3 regions of the Romboutsia sp. 1001285H_161024_C4 genome follow, and region 1 is predicted to be linked to each of the others. Evidence: riboswitches for the same ligand, from Rfam matches in the RefSeq annotation. Region 1 holds a riboswitch; each other region holds the start of a gene.

What was found. A riboswitch is a leader RNA that binds a small molecule or an ion and turns the genes downstream of it on or off. The one in region 1 is predicted to bind thiamine pyrophosphate.
Region 2: it holds a riboswitch for thiamine pyrophosphate, as region 1 does, so the genes downstream of both, thiC (phosphomethylpyrimidine synthase ThiC) here and thiS (sulfur carrier protein ThiS) in region 1, are expected to answer to the same signal.
Region 3: it holds a riboswitch for thiamine pyrophosphate, as region 1 does, so the genes downstream of both, thiD (bifunctional hydroxymethylpyrimidine kinase/phosphomethylpyrimidine kinase) here and thiS (sulfur carrier protein ThiS) in region 1, are expected to answer to the same signal.

The regions. Positions count from the first base shown of each region.
Region 1 covers NZ_JADNAJ010000004.1:34,143-40,296, reverse strand. Annotated here, with positions in the region: gene I1959_RS08395 (DEAD/DEAH box helicase) at 565-2,016, shown strand; gene hpf (ribosome hibernation-promoting factor, HPF/YfiA family) at 2,157-2,687, shown strand; gene I1959_RS08385 (CPBP family intramembrane glutamic endopeptidase) at 2,781-3,557, opposite strand; TPP riboswitch at 3,782-3,893, shown strand; gene thiS (sulfur carrier protein ThiS) at 4,024-4,218, shown strand; gene thiF (sulfur carrier protein ThiS adenylyltransferase ThiF) at 4,220-5,026, shown strand; gene I1959_RS08370 (thiazole synthase) at 5,046-5,822, shown strand; gene thiH (2-iminoacetate synthase ThiH) at 5,824-6,154, shown strand, end outside.
Region 2 covers NZ_JADNAJ010000005.1:214,717-220,870, forward strand. Annotated here, with positions in the region: gene I1959_RS10575 (hypothetical protein) at 176-547, opposite strand; gene I1959_RS10580 (alpha/beta-type small acid-soluble spore protein) at 705-932, opposite strand; gene nrdF (class 1b ribonucleoside-diphosphate reductase subunit beta) at 1,081-2,052, opposite strand; gene nrdE (class 1b ribonucleoside-diphosphate reductase subunit alpha) at 2,064-4,163, opposite strand; TPP riboswitch at 4,542-4,644, shown strand; gene thiC (phosphomethylpyrimidine synthase ThiC) at 4,755-6,068, shown strand.
Region 3 covers NZ_JADNAJ010000001.1:341,014-347,167, reverse strand. Annotated here, with positions in the region: gene tenA (thiaminase II) at 1-261, opposite strand, end outside; gene thiM (hydroxyethylthiazole kinase) at 261-1,046, opposite strand; gene thiD (bifunctional hydroxymethylpyrimidine kinase/phosphomethylpyrimidine kinase) at 1,063-1,869, opposite strand; TPP riboswitch at 2,020-2,116, opposite strand; gene I1959_RS01755 (DEAD/DEAH box helicase) at 2,475-3,587, shown strand; gene I1959_RS01750 (YhgE/Pip domain-containing protein) at 3,890-6,040, opposite strand; gene I1959_RS01745 (YhgE/Pip domain-containing protein) at 6,057-6,154, opposite strand, start outside.

The DNA.
Region 1 (6,154 bases):
AGTATGTACCATGTGACTTTTATTTTGCCTAGGATAAATAAAAAAGCCACATAGTATTATCTATGTGGCTTTACATAACAAGTTAGCTTTCACCATCATAGATACAAACAAGTACCAGTTTGTATCTACGATTAATCTATCGTTCATAAATACAAACCAACTACAATAGCCAAAAGCTAAAATAAGATATATTTAATTGTTTATTGTTAGTTAGATTTGTATTAATTATCATATTTATATTCTCCTAAAAAATTTATATTTAAATTGATTATATATAGTTAAAGGGAATATGTCAATAATATTTTTCAGAAAATTTATACAAATTATTTTATAATTAAAGTAAAAAATATTTTATAAATATGCAGTAAATTATAAAGGCTTAAGTAATAGCAATTATAGAAAAAAATAAAAATTTAGTGTATATTAGTTAAATGCTAATATAAAAGTAATAAAATAAAAAGACAATCATAATACAATAAAACATTGAAATAAAATAAACATATTAGCCATATTCTATGATGGTTAATAAAACAATAATAGTAAAATTAGATAAGGTGGAATTAAATGAATAATAAATTTGAGAGTTTAAAATTAAATAAAGATATATTAAAAGCATTGTATAATTTAGGCTATAATTCACCATCGAAAGTTCAGAGTGAAGTTATACCAAGGTTATTAAGATATGAAAATATAATAGTCAAATCAAAAACTGGGAGTGGAAAAACTGCGAGCTTTGCTATACCAATATGTGAAACAGTAGAAGTGGATAATAACAATCTTCAAGCACTAATAGTTGTACCCACTAGAGAGTTAGCACTTCAAGTAAAAGAAGAGATATCTAATATAGGTAGATTGAAGAAAATAAGATGTAGTGCTATATTTGGAAAACAACCTATGAAAGATCAAATAAAGGAGTTAAAGCAAAGAGTTCATATTGTAGTAGCAACTCCAGGAAGAATAATTGATCATATAAGTAGGGGTACAATTAACCTTGAAAGTATAAGATATTTTATAATTGATGAAGCAGATAAAATGCTTAAAAAAGGGTTTGTAGAAGATATGGAGTTTATATTTAATAGTATACCTAAAAATAGCATTAAAGGACTATTCTCAGCGACTATAGATAAAGATATAAAAAATATTTGCTTAGAATATATGAAAGATGCAGAAATGGTAGAAGTAAAAAATGAAAATTTATTAAATAATAAACAAATATCAGAAAAGACAGTCAAAGTAGAGGATAAAAAAAAGTATGATACTTTAAAAAATATAATATATTCTCAGGCTCCAGTATCAGTTATGATATTTTGCAATACAAAAGAAACTGTTACAAAACTTTATAAAAATTTAAAGGAAGATAGGTTTTTAGTAACAGAACTTCATGGTGATATGTCTCAAGACAAAAGAAATTTTACGATAAAAGATTTTAAAAATGGTAAGTTTAATATACTAGTAAGTACAGATGTAGCTGGTAGAGGTATACATATAGATGACATATCTTTAGTTATAAATTTTAATGTGCCTAGAGATAAAGAAAACTATATACATAGAATAGGTAGGACAGGTAGAAAAAAAAGCTTTGGAAAATCTATAACTATGGTAAATCAAAAAGATGAAAAGTATATGGAAGAAATAGAACATTATATTGGATATAAAATAGAAGATCTAGATGACATAAAAAAAGAAGATATTGCTTTAGGAAAAGCTAAGTTTGAAGAAAATAATAAAAAAGTTTTAAAAAATAGAAAAAATAGAAATGAAGAAAAAAAGGTTCACAGTGAAGTAACGAGACTATACCTAAATGCTGGAAAGAAAAAGAAAATAAGAGTTATAGATATTGTTGGAGCTCTTAATAGTATAGAGGGAATAAATAATGAAGATATAGGTGTAATAGAGGTACAAGACCTTTGTTCTTATGTAGATATATTAAATCACAAAGGTGAAATTATATTAAAGAAGTATAAAGAGATTAGTGTAAAAAAGAAGATGGTAAAAATAAAAAAAGATAGTAGATAAAAAACCCCCTTAACTTCTATAATACACCAAAAAAATATATAATAATAGCCTTAAAATGTAATTGTTTTCCTGTTATTATTTAAATATACAAGATAACTTGTATATTTAAAAATGTAGTCCAGATACAGGAGGTACATACTATGAGCGTAAAAATAATTTCAAAGCATGTAAAAGTTACAGAGGCAATAAGAGAAAAAATTGAAAGTAAGTTTGAAAAGCTAGAAAAATATATTAATGATGATTTTGATGTACATGTTAAAATAGATGTAAAGAGAAAAAATCAAAGTATTGAAGCGACAGTATATACTAAACATGGAACTATCGTTAGAGCTGAAGAATGCCAAGAAGATTTATATTCAGCAATAGACTTATTATATGATAAGCTTTATAAACAGCTTAGAAAATACAAAACACAAATGATAAGAAGAAATAGAAAAAATGAAAGTATAAGATTTGATAATATAGAGGAATATGAAGAAATAGATTTAGATGACGATGTAATAAAAAGAAGAAAGAAATTTAAAATGGACAAGCCAATAACTCCAGAAGATGCAATTGTTCAAATGAATTTATTAGGACATCAATTCTTTTTATTTAGAAATATAGAGACAAATAAAACAAGTATTATATATAAAAGACATGATGGATATGGCCTTATAGAACAAGTGTAATACCATAAACATTTAATAATAAAAAACGTATTGAAAATTTCAATACGTTTTTTATTATTAAAAAATAGCTTATTATTATTAATATAACTTGAATTATTTAGATTTTAGTTTTATACATTTTTTTGATATATAAAATATAATAAAACCAGCTAGACAAGTTGCTAGAGCTATAATTATATGTAAATCCACATCATACTCAAATACATAAGAACAAGCATTATCTAAAGCATGAAATAATATACAAAGCCAAATGCTATTAGTTTCCATGTATATGTAAGTAAGTACAAAAGAAGAAGCAATACAACTAAGAGCAAATGGAATAAAACTAGTATGTTGTTGTGGTGTACCAACTACAAACCATAAAGGTAGATGCCATAAGGACCAAATAATACCTATTATTAGAGAACTTTTAAAAGGAGAATATTTCTTTAGTAATTTAGGAAGTAAAAAACCTCTCCATCCTATTTCCTCTAATCCTCCCCCAAATATCATTATAGGAGTTAACCAACTTAAAAATATTAATGGGGATTTTAGTAAGGCACCATAGCCTCTAAACATTTCAACTACTATATATGGAACGGTCCAAAGTATTAAAGCGGCGATAATAACATATAAATATTCCTTTAGACTCCTGTTTGCATTTACACAGTTCCTTAAAAATCTATCAAATTCATCTTTAGACAAAAACTTTTTAGCGGTAATTAATCCAGCTAAAGCAGGAGAATACCCTGAAAGTGCATAAAATAACATAAAAATAGGAGAACCATATATTAAAATATTGAGTTGTGTTGTAGATATAGTTACTGTAAATCCAATTATACAAAAAAGTATTAGTACTATAAAAAAGTACTTTGTATCTTTTGAAATCAATTTTTTTCGCCTCCGAATTTTTTATAAGAATTAATTTATAGAATAATTCAAAGTATATTGAAATTATTGAATAACTATATAATTATTATACATAAGAAATCTAACTAATTTAATAGGGAAATTAAATAAAATTCGTATAATAAATATATATATATAGTTTATTTATAAACTAATAATTTGTTGATTATGAAAATACATTGTGCTACACTCAACTTGTAAAAATAAATAAAAGCTAGGGGAGCTATGATTGGATAGCTGAGAAGTAAAGCCATAACTTTCAGACTCTAAGAACCTGATTAAGATAATTCTTACGTAGGGAAGCTCGTATATTTTAATGTACCTAGATTTTTAGTTAAATAAGGCGCTCTCTATAAAAAGAGAGTGCTTTTTTAATGCTATTAAAGTTAAATTTATATAATTATTTTTATATCTTATAAAAGATAATCCTTAAAAGGAGGAAATGTAAGTGAAGGTAAATGGGGAAGAGTTTGAATTTAAATCAGATATGACAATATCAAAGTTATTAGAAGATATTGGAGTAAAAAAAGATAGCGTAGTAGTAGAGATAAATTTAAACATAATTGAAAATAATCAATACGATAGCTATATACTAAGAGAAGAAGATGTTATAGAAGTCATAAGGTTTGTTGGAGGGGGATAAGATGCAACTTTTTATAAATGAGCTACTTGTAAATATTGATGAAGATATAGTTACAGTAGATAAAGTTAAAGAAAAATATAAAAAAGATGCAGATATAATAATACTAAATGGTCATCCAGTAGATGCATATGTAGATTTAGAATTATATGAAAATGATAGAGTTACATTAATAAAAAGGGGTGAAATTCCAAAATTTGAAGAATTAGAAAATCTTATGGTTAGCAGACATACTCCAAATGTTCACTACAAATTAAAAAATGGAAAAGTAGCAATATTAGGTATTGGTGGATTGGGTTCAAATATAGCTATATCTTTAGCTAGAATAGGCGTAGGAACATTAATACTAGCAGACTTTGATATAGTAGAACCATCTAATTTAAATAGACAACAATATTTTATAAATGATATAGGAAAATATAAAACCGAGGCACTTAAAAATAATATAGAAAATATTAATCCATTTATAGAAGTTGAAACTATAAACAAAATAATAGATTCATCAAATATACATGAATTTGGGAACGTAGATATAATAATAGAGGCTTTTGATAATCCAAAGTACAAAGCAGAAATTGCAAATAACATTTTAACTAAAATGAGAGATAAATATTTAATATCCTCATCTGGAGTGGCAGGATATTATGATTCTAACATAATAAAAACAAGAAAAATCAGAGATAAATTTTACATATGTGGAGATGAGATAAATGAAGCTAAAGAAGGTGATGGGCTTATGGCACCAAGGGTGGCTATATGTGCTAATCACATGGCTAATTTAGCAACAAAAATATTGATAGAAGACAAATAAGATTATGTGGGGGATAAAAATGGATAAATTAATATTAAACGGACATGAGTTTAATAGTAGACTTTTAATAGGAACGGGAAAATATAGTTCAAATGATATGTTACCAAGAGTAATAGAGTCAAGTAACAGTGAAATAATAACTATGGCACTAAGAAGAGTAGACTTAGACAATACAGAAGAAAATATACTATCACATATACCTAGCAATATGACAATACTTCCTAATACATCAGGAGCGACTAATCATATGGAAGCTGTTAGGATAGCAAGAATAGCTAGAAAAATGGGATGTGGAAACTTTATAAAAATAGAAGTAATAAGTGATACAAAATACTTATTACCCGATAATGAAGAAACTATAAAAGCAACTAAAATACTTGCTGATGAAGGATTTGTAGTTCTTCCATATATGAGTCCAGATCTATATGCAGGCAAAAGGCTAATAGAAGCAGGGGCAGCAGCAGTTATGCCACTTGGGGCACCAATAGGTTCTAATAGAGGGCTTAAAATGAAAGAAATGATAAAAATAATGATAGAAGAATTAGATATACCAATAATAGTAGATGCAGGAATTGGAAAACCATCTCAGGCTATGGAAGCTATGGAAATGGGGGCAGCAGCAGTACTTGTAAACACTGCAATAGCTAGTGCAGGCGACCCTATAAAAATGGCGAATGCTTTCAAATTAGCAGTTGAAGGTGGAAGAGAAGCATATTTAGCTAAAACAGGAAGAGTAAGCAATTTTGCAAATGCATCTTCACCTCTTACTGGATTTTTAAGTGAAGTAGGTGTTTAATTTGAGTTTTTATAATGTTATAGAAAAGTATAAAGATATTGATATAGATAAATATCTAGAAAATGTATCAAATTATGATGTTTTAAGAAGTTTAGAAAAGGATAATTTAGATGAATATGATTTATTAAATTTATTATCTAAAAAAGCCACTAAATACCTGGAAGAAATGGCACAAAAAGCACACGAGATAACTAATAGATATTTTGGAAAGACTATACTTTTGTATACTCCTATGTATATAGCAAACTATTGTGTAAATAAATGTCTATACTGTGGATATAATATAGATTCTGGAATAAGTAGAAAAAAGCTCAACATTAATGAAATTAAAA
Region 2 (6,154 bases), on a different contig from region 1:
TAAATGTATATAATATATTTTTTTAGTAATAATATTACTATCCCTTTAATCATGCTCCTTAGTCATTAATTTTATATAGCTTTATTTTTCAGTTTATTATTAAAAAAAGACAGAAATAAATTCTGTCTTTTTTAATAATAGCCCTTAAGCATCTACTTAAAGGCATAATATATATTTATATAACATAAAGTTTTGAAATTATCTTATCATATTTACCTCTAGCCAAGCAAATACCACCTGCATACTTTATATATTCTTCTTCACTAAGTTTTCCTTCTTCAACTTCACTAAATCTATCAATAATATTAGAATTATCTAAAAAATCTTCTACACTTTCTAATATACAAATTAAATTTATCTTAAACCCATCTGAATTTAACTTTCTTTCTTGTTTTTCTTCTTTTAAATACACTACTTCATGTTCTTTGTCTAACGTAACCTTTACGAAATCTGAAAGCCTCTTTTCTGTTGGTAATAATACTGAATATTTTTCCATATCTAAAAATATTTCATACAATTCTTTTAGTCTTGCTAACTCTGAACTCATCCTTAATCTCCTTTATATAGCCTACCTATTAATCGTGGTTATACTTTGTACTTTCATTATAATTTCATCTACTTAATTCGTCAACTTTTTACACTAAAATGGTTTTAATTACTAAAAAAAGCATTGAGTTGTTTACTGACTTTCAACTCAATGCCTGTTAATTATTTATTTTTTTATTATATTCTCTTAGTAGCTGTTCTTCACCCATTTCTACTAATCTTCTACTCATCACACCACCTAAGTTTCCACCTATATGTCCATTTTTATATGATGTATCATTAGATCCATCTATATGACTATTTGATATTCCTAGTTCATTTGCTATTTCTAGTTTCATTTGATTTAGAGCTTGTTTAGCATTACTTATTGCTGGTTTTTTAGACATTTTAATACCTCCTTAAACTTTCTTATATATTTTTATCAAATTTAAATGATATTATTATGTATTTTTGATTTATAAGATTATTAAAATGCTTTTACCTAATATAAAACATTAAACTAAAAAATCACTTGGTTTTATCCAAGTGATTTTTTTATATTAAGAAATCTTCATCTTTTAATTCTTCATATACACCTTTTTGATATCCATTACCTTTAGTCGAGAAAAAGTCGTGATTTTTGGTTTCTGTACTTAGCCCATTTAGTACTATTGGGTTTATTTTACTTACTTTATAGTATTCATTAAACCCTAAATTCTCTAATGCCCTATTAGCATTGTATTTTAAGAAATTTATAACTTCACTTTCAAGACCGCTATCTTTGTATATAGTGTTTGTATAGTTTATTTCATTTTCCATTAAATCTTCAAGTATTTTGTACATTCTATCTTTTAATTCTTCTTTTTTAGCTTCTTCAAACTTTTCATATATTTCTTGAGAAAGAAGTCCTATATACTTTCCATGTAGTGATTCATCTCTAAGTATAAGAGATATTATTTCTCCACTTGCAACCATTTTACCTTGGCCTGCTAGATATAGTGGATAGAAAAAACCTGAGTAGAATAAAAAGCTTTCTAAGAATACACTTGTTACCATAGATAAATATAAACTTTCTTCATCTTTTGTATTTTTATATTGGGCTAGTACTAAGTCCGCCTTTTTCTGAAGTGTTTCTTCACTTTCTATCCATTTAAATAATTCTTCAATTTCATCATTAGAAAGCAGTGTCATAAATATAGATGAGTAACTTTTAGCATGTATTTCTTCCATAGTTCCCATAAATGATAATACTGCTTTTCTTTGAAGGTTATCTGTAAGGCTCATCATAGATGGTACCCCATCATTTCCTTGCTTAGTGTCTAGTAATGTAAGTCCACCTAATACTTTTTTATATAATTCTTTTTCTTTTTCATTTAATTCATTAAATACTTTTAAATCTTTTGAAACTGATATTTCCTCTGGTAACCAAAATTGTTTTACATTTTGTTCCCAAAAGGCTTGAGTAAATCCATCATCTTCTTTATTCCAGTTTACTGCTTTGTGTATTTTTTCTAATTTAAATGTCATAGTACTCCCCCTTATACTGAACACATAAGACACTCATTGTTGTCTCTAGTCATTTTAGTTCTTGTGTAGTAAAGACTTTTTAGTCCTTTTTTGTAAGCATATATATATAATCTAGCTATATCTCTAGTTGTTTTATCATCTGTTACAAATAATGTTGTTGATATACCTTGGTCAACATGATTTTGGACTGTTGAAACTATATCTATAACTTTTCTCATATCCATTCTATATGCAGATTGGTAATAAAGCATGTTTTCATTAGTTAAAAATGGCATAGGATATATAGTTGTAGAATCACCATATGTTCTAACTTCAACCGGCTCTGTAATTGGCATTATACTTGATGTTGCATTTTGAACATAACTAATACTTTGAGTTGGTGCTATTGCTGTTAAGTATGCATTATATAATCCATGTACTTTTACTTCATCTAATAAAGCTTCCCATTCTTTAGTTGTAGGTATATGTATACCTTCAAACAATTTTTTTACTTTATCTGTCTTAGGTAAGTATGAATTTTTATAATATTTTTTTAATACATTACTATCTTTTCCTTTTGCATATTCTGATTTTTCAAACCCAACAAATGTTTTATTTCTCTCTTTAGCTATATTCATAGATGACTTTATAGCAAAATGTCTAACCATTGCAAAAAATACATTACAAAAGTCTATTGCTTCTTCTGATGTATATAGTATATTTTCTCTTACTAAGTATCCATGTAAATTCATAGCTCCAAGACCTACTGCATGTGACGAATCATTTCCATTTTTGATTGTTGGCACTTCATTTATACTAGTGTTATCAGAAACAAAAGTTAATGCTCTTATTGCAGTATCAATCGTATTTTCTATATCTTTATTATCCATTACATTAGCAATGTTTAAAGAACCTAAATTGCAACTTATATCTTGTCCCCATATATTTTCTCCAGCATATCCTTTTATATTTGATGGTGTTTGGTATTGAAATATTTCACAACATAAATTAGACATTTTGATTTTACCAACGTCTTTTAGTATATGTTCTCTATTTGCAGTATCTAAAAATACAACATATGGGTATCCACTTTCTTGTTGCATCTGTGCTATCTTTGTTAGCATTTTTCTAGGATTTATTTCTTTTTTTCGTATATCTTCATCATTTTTTAAAATATCATACCATTTTTCCATATCCATCTCATCAAGATTTATATTATATTTTTTATAAACAGAATGAGGATAAAATGCATAAGCCACCTCATTTTTCTCTGCCAATTCCATAAATTTATCTGGTATTAATGCCCCTAAAGATAATGATGCTAATCTTATTTTTTCATCTGCATTTATCTTTTTGGTATCCATAAGTAATTCAAAATCTGGATGAAATACACTTAAATATACAGCCCCTGCACCTTGTCTTGCACCCATTTGGTTAAAGTAGGTAAATGACTGTTCTAGCATTTTGGCAACTCCTACCACACCACCAGCTGCACCTTCTATATCCTTAATAGGATCTCCTGAAGCTCTTAATCTTGATAAATTAAGCGCTACTCCGCCACCTATTTTTGATAGATGATTTGCTGATGAAATTGCATATGATATACCTTCTGTACTATCTTCTATAGATATCAAAAAGCACGATACCATTTCTCCTGCTCTAGCTCTACCTGCATTTAAAAATGTAGGTGTTGCTGGTTGAAATTCTTGTTTTACTAGTTTCTCTGCCAATTTTTTTACTAAGTCTTTATCACCATTTCCAAGTGCTAAAGATACTATGAGAACTTTATCATTATAGCTTTCTAATATTTCTTTATTGTCATTAGTCTTAAGTGCATAGTTTTGATAAAACTTATTTGCACTCATATATGAATTAAATTTAAATCCATAATTTTTTATGATTCTTTCTATTTCTTTTATAAAGTCTATATCATATCTTTCTATTACTTCTTTAGAATAGTAATTATTATCTATTAAATATGATAGCCTTTCTTCAAGACTATTAAATACCTTTGTTCTAGGTTTTATATATTCATTTATATAACTGTATAATGCTTCTTTATCTTTTTCTAATTGATATTTTCCTTCTTTATTTTTTATTATGACTTGATTATTTAGTTCTATCCAGTTCATTTTTCCCACCTTTTATTTAATGTTTTACTAATCATTATCTACCATTTATAGATATAATATTTAAACCAAATACTATATATTGTATATACACCAATAAAAGTATTCTTAATCTATTATTATATTTTATTTTTTTTATTCTTTTTAATATATAGTTTTTTCAACACATAAGGCATTGATAATTTTTTATAATTGCTTTTTTTATTTACAAATAATATTCATTATGATATTCTTAAGTTAAGTGGGAACTTATATTTTATATAAGTATTACGCTAGCCCAAATAAAGGCACTTATCTTTTGATAGGTGCCTTTCCGTTTTTATAAGTACAAAAAAATTTCTTTACAATACATAAATAAAGAACTACAATGTTTTTGAAAAGATATCTAACTAGGGGTGCCTTTTAGGCTGAGAAATGATAAATTCATTAACCCTTCGAACCTGATGTAGTTTATACTACCGTAGGAAAGTTACTTTTGTGTTTATTAATAGCTATAAAACAAATATAGTCTATTTATTAATACATATTTTGAGAAGCTTTGCCTTATGGTAAGGCTTTTTTTATTTATTAAAATATAATAAGGGGGATTTTAATATGATGTATACTACTCAAATGGATGCTGCTAAAAAGGGGATAATTACTAAAGAAATGGAAATAGTAGCAAAAAAAGAAAATATGGATGTTAATATTTTGAGAGAGCTAATATCTAAAGGTAAAGTAGCAATACCTGCTAATAAAAATCATAAATCTTTAAATCCTGAAGGTGTAGGCGAAAATCTAAGAACCAAAATAAATGTAAATTTAGGTATATCAAAAGATTGTTGTGATATTGATGAAGAGATGAAAAAGGTTAATTTGGCATTAGATATGAAAGCCGAAGCTATAATGGATTTAAGTTCTTTTGGTAAAACCAAAGAATTTAGAAAAAAACTTATATCATCTTCTAATGCTATGATAGGAACTGTTCCTATATACGATGCTGTTGGTTTTTACGATAAAGAATTAAAAGATATAACTGCTAAAGAATTTTTAGATGTAGTAAGAAATCATGCAAATGATGGTGTAGACTTCGTTACTGTACATGCTGGTATAAACAAAGAAACTGCATCTGTTTTTAAAAGAAACAAAAGACTTACTAATATAGTATCTAGAGGCGGTTCTTTAATGTATGCTTGGATGGAGCTTAACCAACGTGAGAACCCTTTTTATGAATACTTTGATGAATTACTTGATATATGCGAAGAATATGACTTAACATTAAGCCTTGGAGATGCTCTAAGACCTGGGTCTATAAATGACTCTTCAGATGCTTGTCAAATAAAAGAATTAATGATATTAGGTGAACTTACTCTAAGAGCGTGGAAACGAAATGTTCAAGTAATAATAGAAGGTCCTGGACATATGTCATTAGATGAAATTGAGTCTAATATGTTACTTGAAAAGAAACTTTGTCATGGTGCACCATTTTATGTGCTAGGTCCTATAGTTACAGATATAGCTCCTGGATATGATCATATAACAAGTGCTATTGGAGGTGCCTTAGCTGCTAGTTATGGAGCTGACTTTTTATGTTATGTAACCCCAGCAGAACATTTAAGACTACCTAACTTAGATGATGTTAAAGAAGGTATTATAGCTACTAAAATAGCTGCTCATGCTGCAGATATCGCAAAGAAAATTCCTAAATCTAGAGATATAGATAATCAAATGAGTAAAGCTAGACAAGAACTTGATTGGGAAAAAATGTTTGAACTTGCTATTGACCCACAAAAAGCTAGAAGATATAGAAAAGAGTCAACTCCTAAACATGATGATAGCTGTACAATGTGCGGTAAGATGTGTTCTATGAGAAATATGAATAAAATAATGAGTGGTAAAGACTTAAATTTATTAAGAGCAGATAATTAGTTACATACTTAATTTAATATTATAAATATCTATTATATTCTTTGCATAACTAAGTTTCATCATATTTTAATGATTTACAAAAGAAT
Region 3 (6,154 bases), on a different contig from region 1:
AACATGTACTGCTGTTTCATATTCTATCGATGCACTTATGGCTCTACTGAAAAAGTTCATTTCCTCTATAGTCTTTGACTTTATTAAGCACATTGCAAATACTTTACCAAATTCTTTAAGGTATAAATAATCTTGTACTAAATAATTTTTAAATTTCTCTTTAGGTAAAGTACCTTCTCCTAGTTCTTTTATAAATGGATGTTCTAAGTATTCTTGCCATATATTTTTAACTTCTTCAAATAAATAATCTGTAAATTTCATTATATAACCTCAACCTTTCCAAATTTATTTAGCTTTTCTTCATCTAGGTCATATATATTATTCATAAGCTCAACTTTGAAGTCTCCTATAGATATATTTTCTTTATCAGCTAGCTGTCCGCATAAACTCATCGTCATTATCCCCATAGAGATAGCCTCTAAAGTTTTATCACTACTCCCAAGATATGATCCCATTAAGCTAGCACACATACACCCTGTACCAGTTATATACTTTAACTTAGGTGTTCCATTATATATTTTAATTATTCTATTTCCATCAGTTACACTATCTACTTTTCCAGTTGCACAAACTACACATTCTAATTTGTTAGCAATCTTTTTTATAGCCTCATCAATATTTTTGTCATCATCAAAAGAGTCAACACCCTTGCCTTTAACATCAAATCCACCTATATATTTAATCTCAGCTACATTTCCTTTTATTGCAGTAAATCTTACTTCATTTAATAATCTTTTTACAAAATTTGCCCTAGTTTTTGTAGCAAATACCCCTACTGGGTCAAGTACAACAGGTTTATTGTACTTATTGGCCATTTTACCTGCTTGTAAAAATAATTCTAAGTTAGAAGATTTCATAGTACCTATATTTATAACCACTGCACTTGCTACCTGAACAATCTCTTCTACTTCTTCATATGAAAAACTCATTAAAGGACTCGCTCCTAGTGCCAATGTTATATTAGCACAATCATTTATAGTTACTTCATTAGTATAATGAAGTACTAATGGATTAATTTCTTTAACTTTATTTATTAAACTATACATATTCTCTACCCCAATACTATATTTTCTTATTTTCTATTTCATAGAAATGATGAACAGGTCCTACTCCACTTCCTATATCAAAACTATATCTTATTGCGTTTGTTATATACTCCTTACTTCTTTTTACGCTTTCACATATATCATATCCTAATGCTAAGTGTGCAGCTATTGCTGAAGATAGTGTACATCCTGTTCCATGCGTATTTTTTCTATATAGCCTTTCACTCTTATATACTTTAAATATATCTTTGCCTATAAGTATATCTACAGCATCACCGTCTAAGTGTCCCCCCTTCATAAGTACAAACTTCGGACCTAATTCTAATATTTTTTGACCTGCTAATTTCATATCCTCAACATTGTCTATTTTAATACCTGTTATTTCTTCTGCTTCTGGTGTATTTGGTGTTATTATGTAGGCCATTGGTATAAGATACTCTATCATACTTTGCTTAGCTTCTGGCTTAAGTAGTGAATATCCACTCTTTGATATCATTACCGGATCAATAACTAGATTTTCTGGTTTGTATTTATCTAGAGTTTTTGCTATTTCTTTTATTATTTCTTCACTAGATACCATACCTATTTTTAAAGATTTTGGACGTATATCATCAAATACAACTTCTATTTGTTTTTTAATTATCTCTTTGCTTAAATCTTCTACCATGAATACACCTTTAGTATTTTGGGCTGTTATAGCTGTTATAACACTCATCCCATAAGTTCCTATTGCACTAAATGTTTTTAAATCAGCTTGTACACCTGCTCCACCAGACGAGTCTGAACCTGCTATTGTCAGTGTAGGTATTTTGTAGTTTTTCATATGATCTTCTCCCTTTTATTTATTAAATATTTAATTTGCTAAAGCTTGTTATCTCCTCAATTAACTTCAATATCATATATTTTTGCAATTAAAAAGCTATACCCCAACATTGGAATATAGCCTTAATTTCTAATTTAATATATAATATAATAATATATTATCAAGCTTTCCTACGCTGGTATTATCCAGATCAGGTACAAGGGTTAACGTTTCGTCTCTCAGCCTTTCGGCACCCCTAGCAAATATTTTATTTTATACTTATAGTATATTTCTATAATCTAAATAAATCAACTTTAATTATAATTTATAAAATCTTCTGTATATTTATAAATACTAACATTTATTTAATACCCATTAATATATAAAACTAACATTAATATTTTATATTAATAAATAATATTATTAGTATTAATTATAACTATATGATATTATTTATTAATACGGAAAATATAAATAAAAAGTTTACTTCGTTTAAGCGATATTCAGGATAACTATTTCTATGTCGCAACGATATAACGTTCACTAATGCTTTAAGCAACGTGTTGGCAAACTATTTCGGTCAAATCCGTTGCTCAAATTATAAAGATATTAAGAGGTAATATATAATGAATTTTGAAGAACTTGGAATTAGTAAAGATTTAGTAAATGTACTAAAAAATAGGGGAATTAACTCTCCTACACCTATACAAAAAGAAAGTATTGGATTTATAAAGTCTGGAAAAGATGTTATAGCAGAAGCTCAAACTGGTACGGGAAAAACTCTAGCATTTTTACTTCCTATATTTGAAAATATTAATCCAAACGCTAATTATGTTCAAGCACTTATATTGTCACCAACAAGAGAGCTAGCTATTCAAATAACTGAACAAGCCATTGAACTTTCAAAAGGTAAGAATATAAATGTATTATCAGCTTATGGTGGAAAAGATATAGCAGGTCAATTAAAAAAGTTAAAGGGAAATATACACCTTATAGTAGCTACACCAGGAAGACTTTTAGATCACTTAGATAGAAAAACTGTAAATCTTAGTAAGTTAAAAACTTTTGTACTAGATGAAGCTGACCAAATGTTATTTATGGGATTTAAAAATGAAGTTGAAGCTATATTAAAGGAAGTTCCTAAAAAGCGTCAAACATTGTGTTTCTCCGCTACTATGAACTCACAAGTTAAAAAATTAGCTTATAGATATATGACTGATCCTATTGTTGTATCTATAGAAAAAGAAGAAATAACACTTGAAAATATAAATCAAGAAGTTGTAGAAACTACAGATAGAAGAAAACAAGATGCACTATGTTCTGTACTTGATAAAGATAATCCTTTTTTAGCTATAATCTTCTGTAGAACCAAAAGAAGAGCAGATGCTTTAGATGAAGCACTTTGTCAAAGAGGGTATAATTGTGCTAAACTTCACAGCGACATCCCTCAATCAAAACGTGAAAGAATTATGAAATCTTTTAGAAATGCAGATATACAATATCTTATAGCTACTGATGTTGCATCTAGAGGTATTGATGTTACTGGTGTTACTCATGTATATAACTATGATATACCAGAAACTTCAGAAGACTACATACATCGTATTGGTAGAACTGGTAGAGCTGGTGAAAAAGGTTATACTTGTCTATTTGTTGCCCCAAAAGATGAAAGATATTTAGAACAAATTGAAAATTCTATTCAATATACTATCCCAAGAAGAGAAATAGATAATAACTAATAGTAATGTTAATAAAAATACCTAAAGGAATTATTCCTTTAGGTATTTTTATTTTCTATATCAATATTCTCTAATTCTTCTTTAGTCAATATCTTCTTTCTAGATATAAGCATATTGCACTCCATGCAATAATAATTAATAGTACCTCATCCATCTAGTACATCTAATTTAGATTTACAGTATGGGCAATAATAATCCTTGTTCATATTGTCACTTCCTTAATGTTTATTATGATTATTATTTTACTAGTCATGGAAATGCTATTCAATATTTATTTGTTAAATAATTACCATTATTTATAACTATAAACCAGACTCCTTAAACTTATCATTCATAAATTCAGTTATATTATGGAAAGTTTTCTTAAATATGACTAATGATATAAATATTACAAAGAATATTGCTAACATAGATAAATCATAATATACAGCACTCATGCTAGGTCCTGCTATAGCTTCTCTAAATCCATCTATAGCATAAGTAAATGGCCAATATGGTTGTAATATTTCAAATATCTTAGGGTTAGTTTGTATAGGATATATCCCTCCAGAACCTGCTATTTGGAAGACCATAATAACTATAGCTATAGCTTTACCTAAGTTCCCAAATAAAGAAACTAATGTAAATATAATTGTAGTAAATAGTATAGAAGATACTATAGTAAATAAATACATTAAAGGTATACTAACAGGCTTATCAAATATAAATATATTACCTGTTGCAATTATTAAAGACTGTATTAATGATACTGTCATAAATGTAAGCATTTTACCAAAATGTTTTTGAACTAAATTAGTTTTTTCTCCCGCTAATTCTTCACACTCTGTTGTAAGTAGTGATGTAGATAAAAGTGCTCCTACCCATATTGCAAGTACTGAGTAAAATGGCATTAAAGCGACTCCAAATATACCTGCCTTATATAACTCTTCTGTCTTAACATTAACAGGTGATGATATAAAAGATGCTATCTCTTTTGAATTTTTATCTAATATTGAAATTAACTTGTCTAAATTTTTATCTGTTAATATCTTAGTTTTTTCTACTAACTTATCTAAATCATCTTCAAACTTATTAAGTTCTTTTGATATATTACCTGCTTGTTTTACAAAAACATCACTACTTGATATTCCATAAGTAGAAAGTGCATCTATTTGAGGTATTATAACATTTATACTTTCTAATATGTTGTTTATATCAGAAGAGCTAGAAATCATAGCATCTCCTACACTATCTAAAACATTAGATACATCAGAAGTAAATATAGTATTTGTTAAATTTAACTTATTGTTAAATGAATTTTCTAATTCTGATAAAGAATTAAGTTGTTCATCTATTTGTTCTTTAGTTCCACCACTTTCAATTACTGATTTTAACTCACTTAATTTATCTTTTTCTGAAGAAAGTATAGTTTTTAAAGTATTAAGTGAATCTATTATATTTTGTGTCTTAGAACTTTCATGTTTGCTATTTATATTTTCAAGATCACTTATAACTTTATCTATCGTATTTTCCATAGTTGATATCAATTTTAATACCGACTCTATCGTATTTTCTACATTTTCAATTGAAGAACCATCATTTATATTTTTTAAATTATCAATTTCATTTTGTAATTTAGTATTTATATTATTTATAGTATTCATATTATTATTCATATTTTCTGATGCATTATTCACACTATCCTTTGTAACTAATACTAAATTTTTACTATTTTTTACTACATCTTGAAGACTATTTATTTCTTTTTTTATCTGAGGAAGATTTCCTTTTGTATTATTTAAATACTTTTTAAGTGTATTTGCATGAGAATTTGCTTCTTTTACATAATTATTTATTTTCTCTAAATTATTATATGTACTATCTAAAGCATTTTTTAATTCTATTATCTGCGGTTTATTGTCTTCTAACTTAACTCCTAATGTTGATAAAAATGAAAAAGCTTCTTTATTTAAAGTATCAACAAAATTAGCTTTTATTTCTTCTACTAACTTATTTTTAGCAACATCTGTTATTTTAGTAGCTATTGCATTAACTTTTTCATTAGCCTTATATATAATATTTGGCTTTTGAGGGTCTTTCGTTGTAAGTGTTGACAAATCTTTAGAAAAATCAGGTGGTATTTCAATTAATGCATAAAATTTTCCTTCATTTAACTGATAATTTCCTTGCCACTCATCTACAAACTGCCACCCTATGTCTTTATTCTTTTTAAGCTCTTTAACTATTTCATCACCTACATTTATAAACTTTCCATCAACGGAAGTTCCCTCATCTTGATTTACTATAGCTACTGGAATATTTCCCGTGTTTGAATAAGGATTCCAGCAAGCCTCTATATTAACCCACGCATATAACGATGGTATCAAACAAAGCCCTCCGATTATTATAAAGGCTGACTTAATAGTTAATATATTTTTTAAATCTCTTAAATAAATTTCAAAAATCTTTTTCATATGTTCACCTCTATAATTATTCTGATAAACCAGATTCTTTAAATTCTTTCTCAAATTTTCTAACTGATTTATTAAGCTTTTCTTTAAGTAAATATCCTATGAGTATAGTTACTA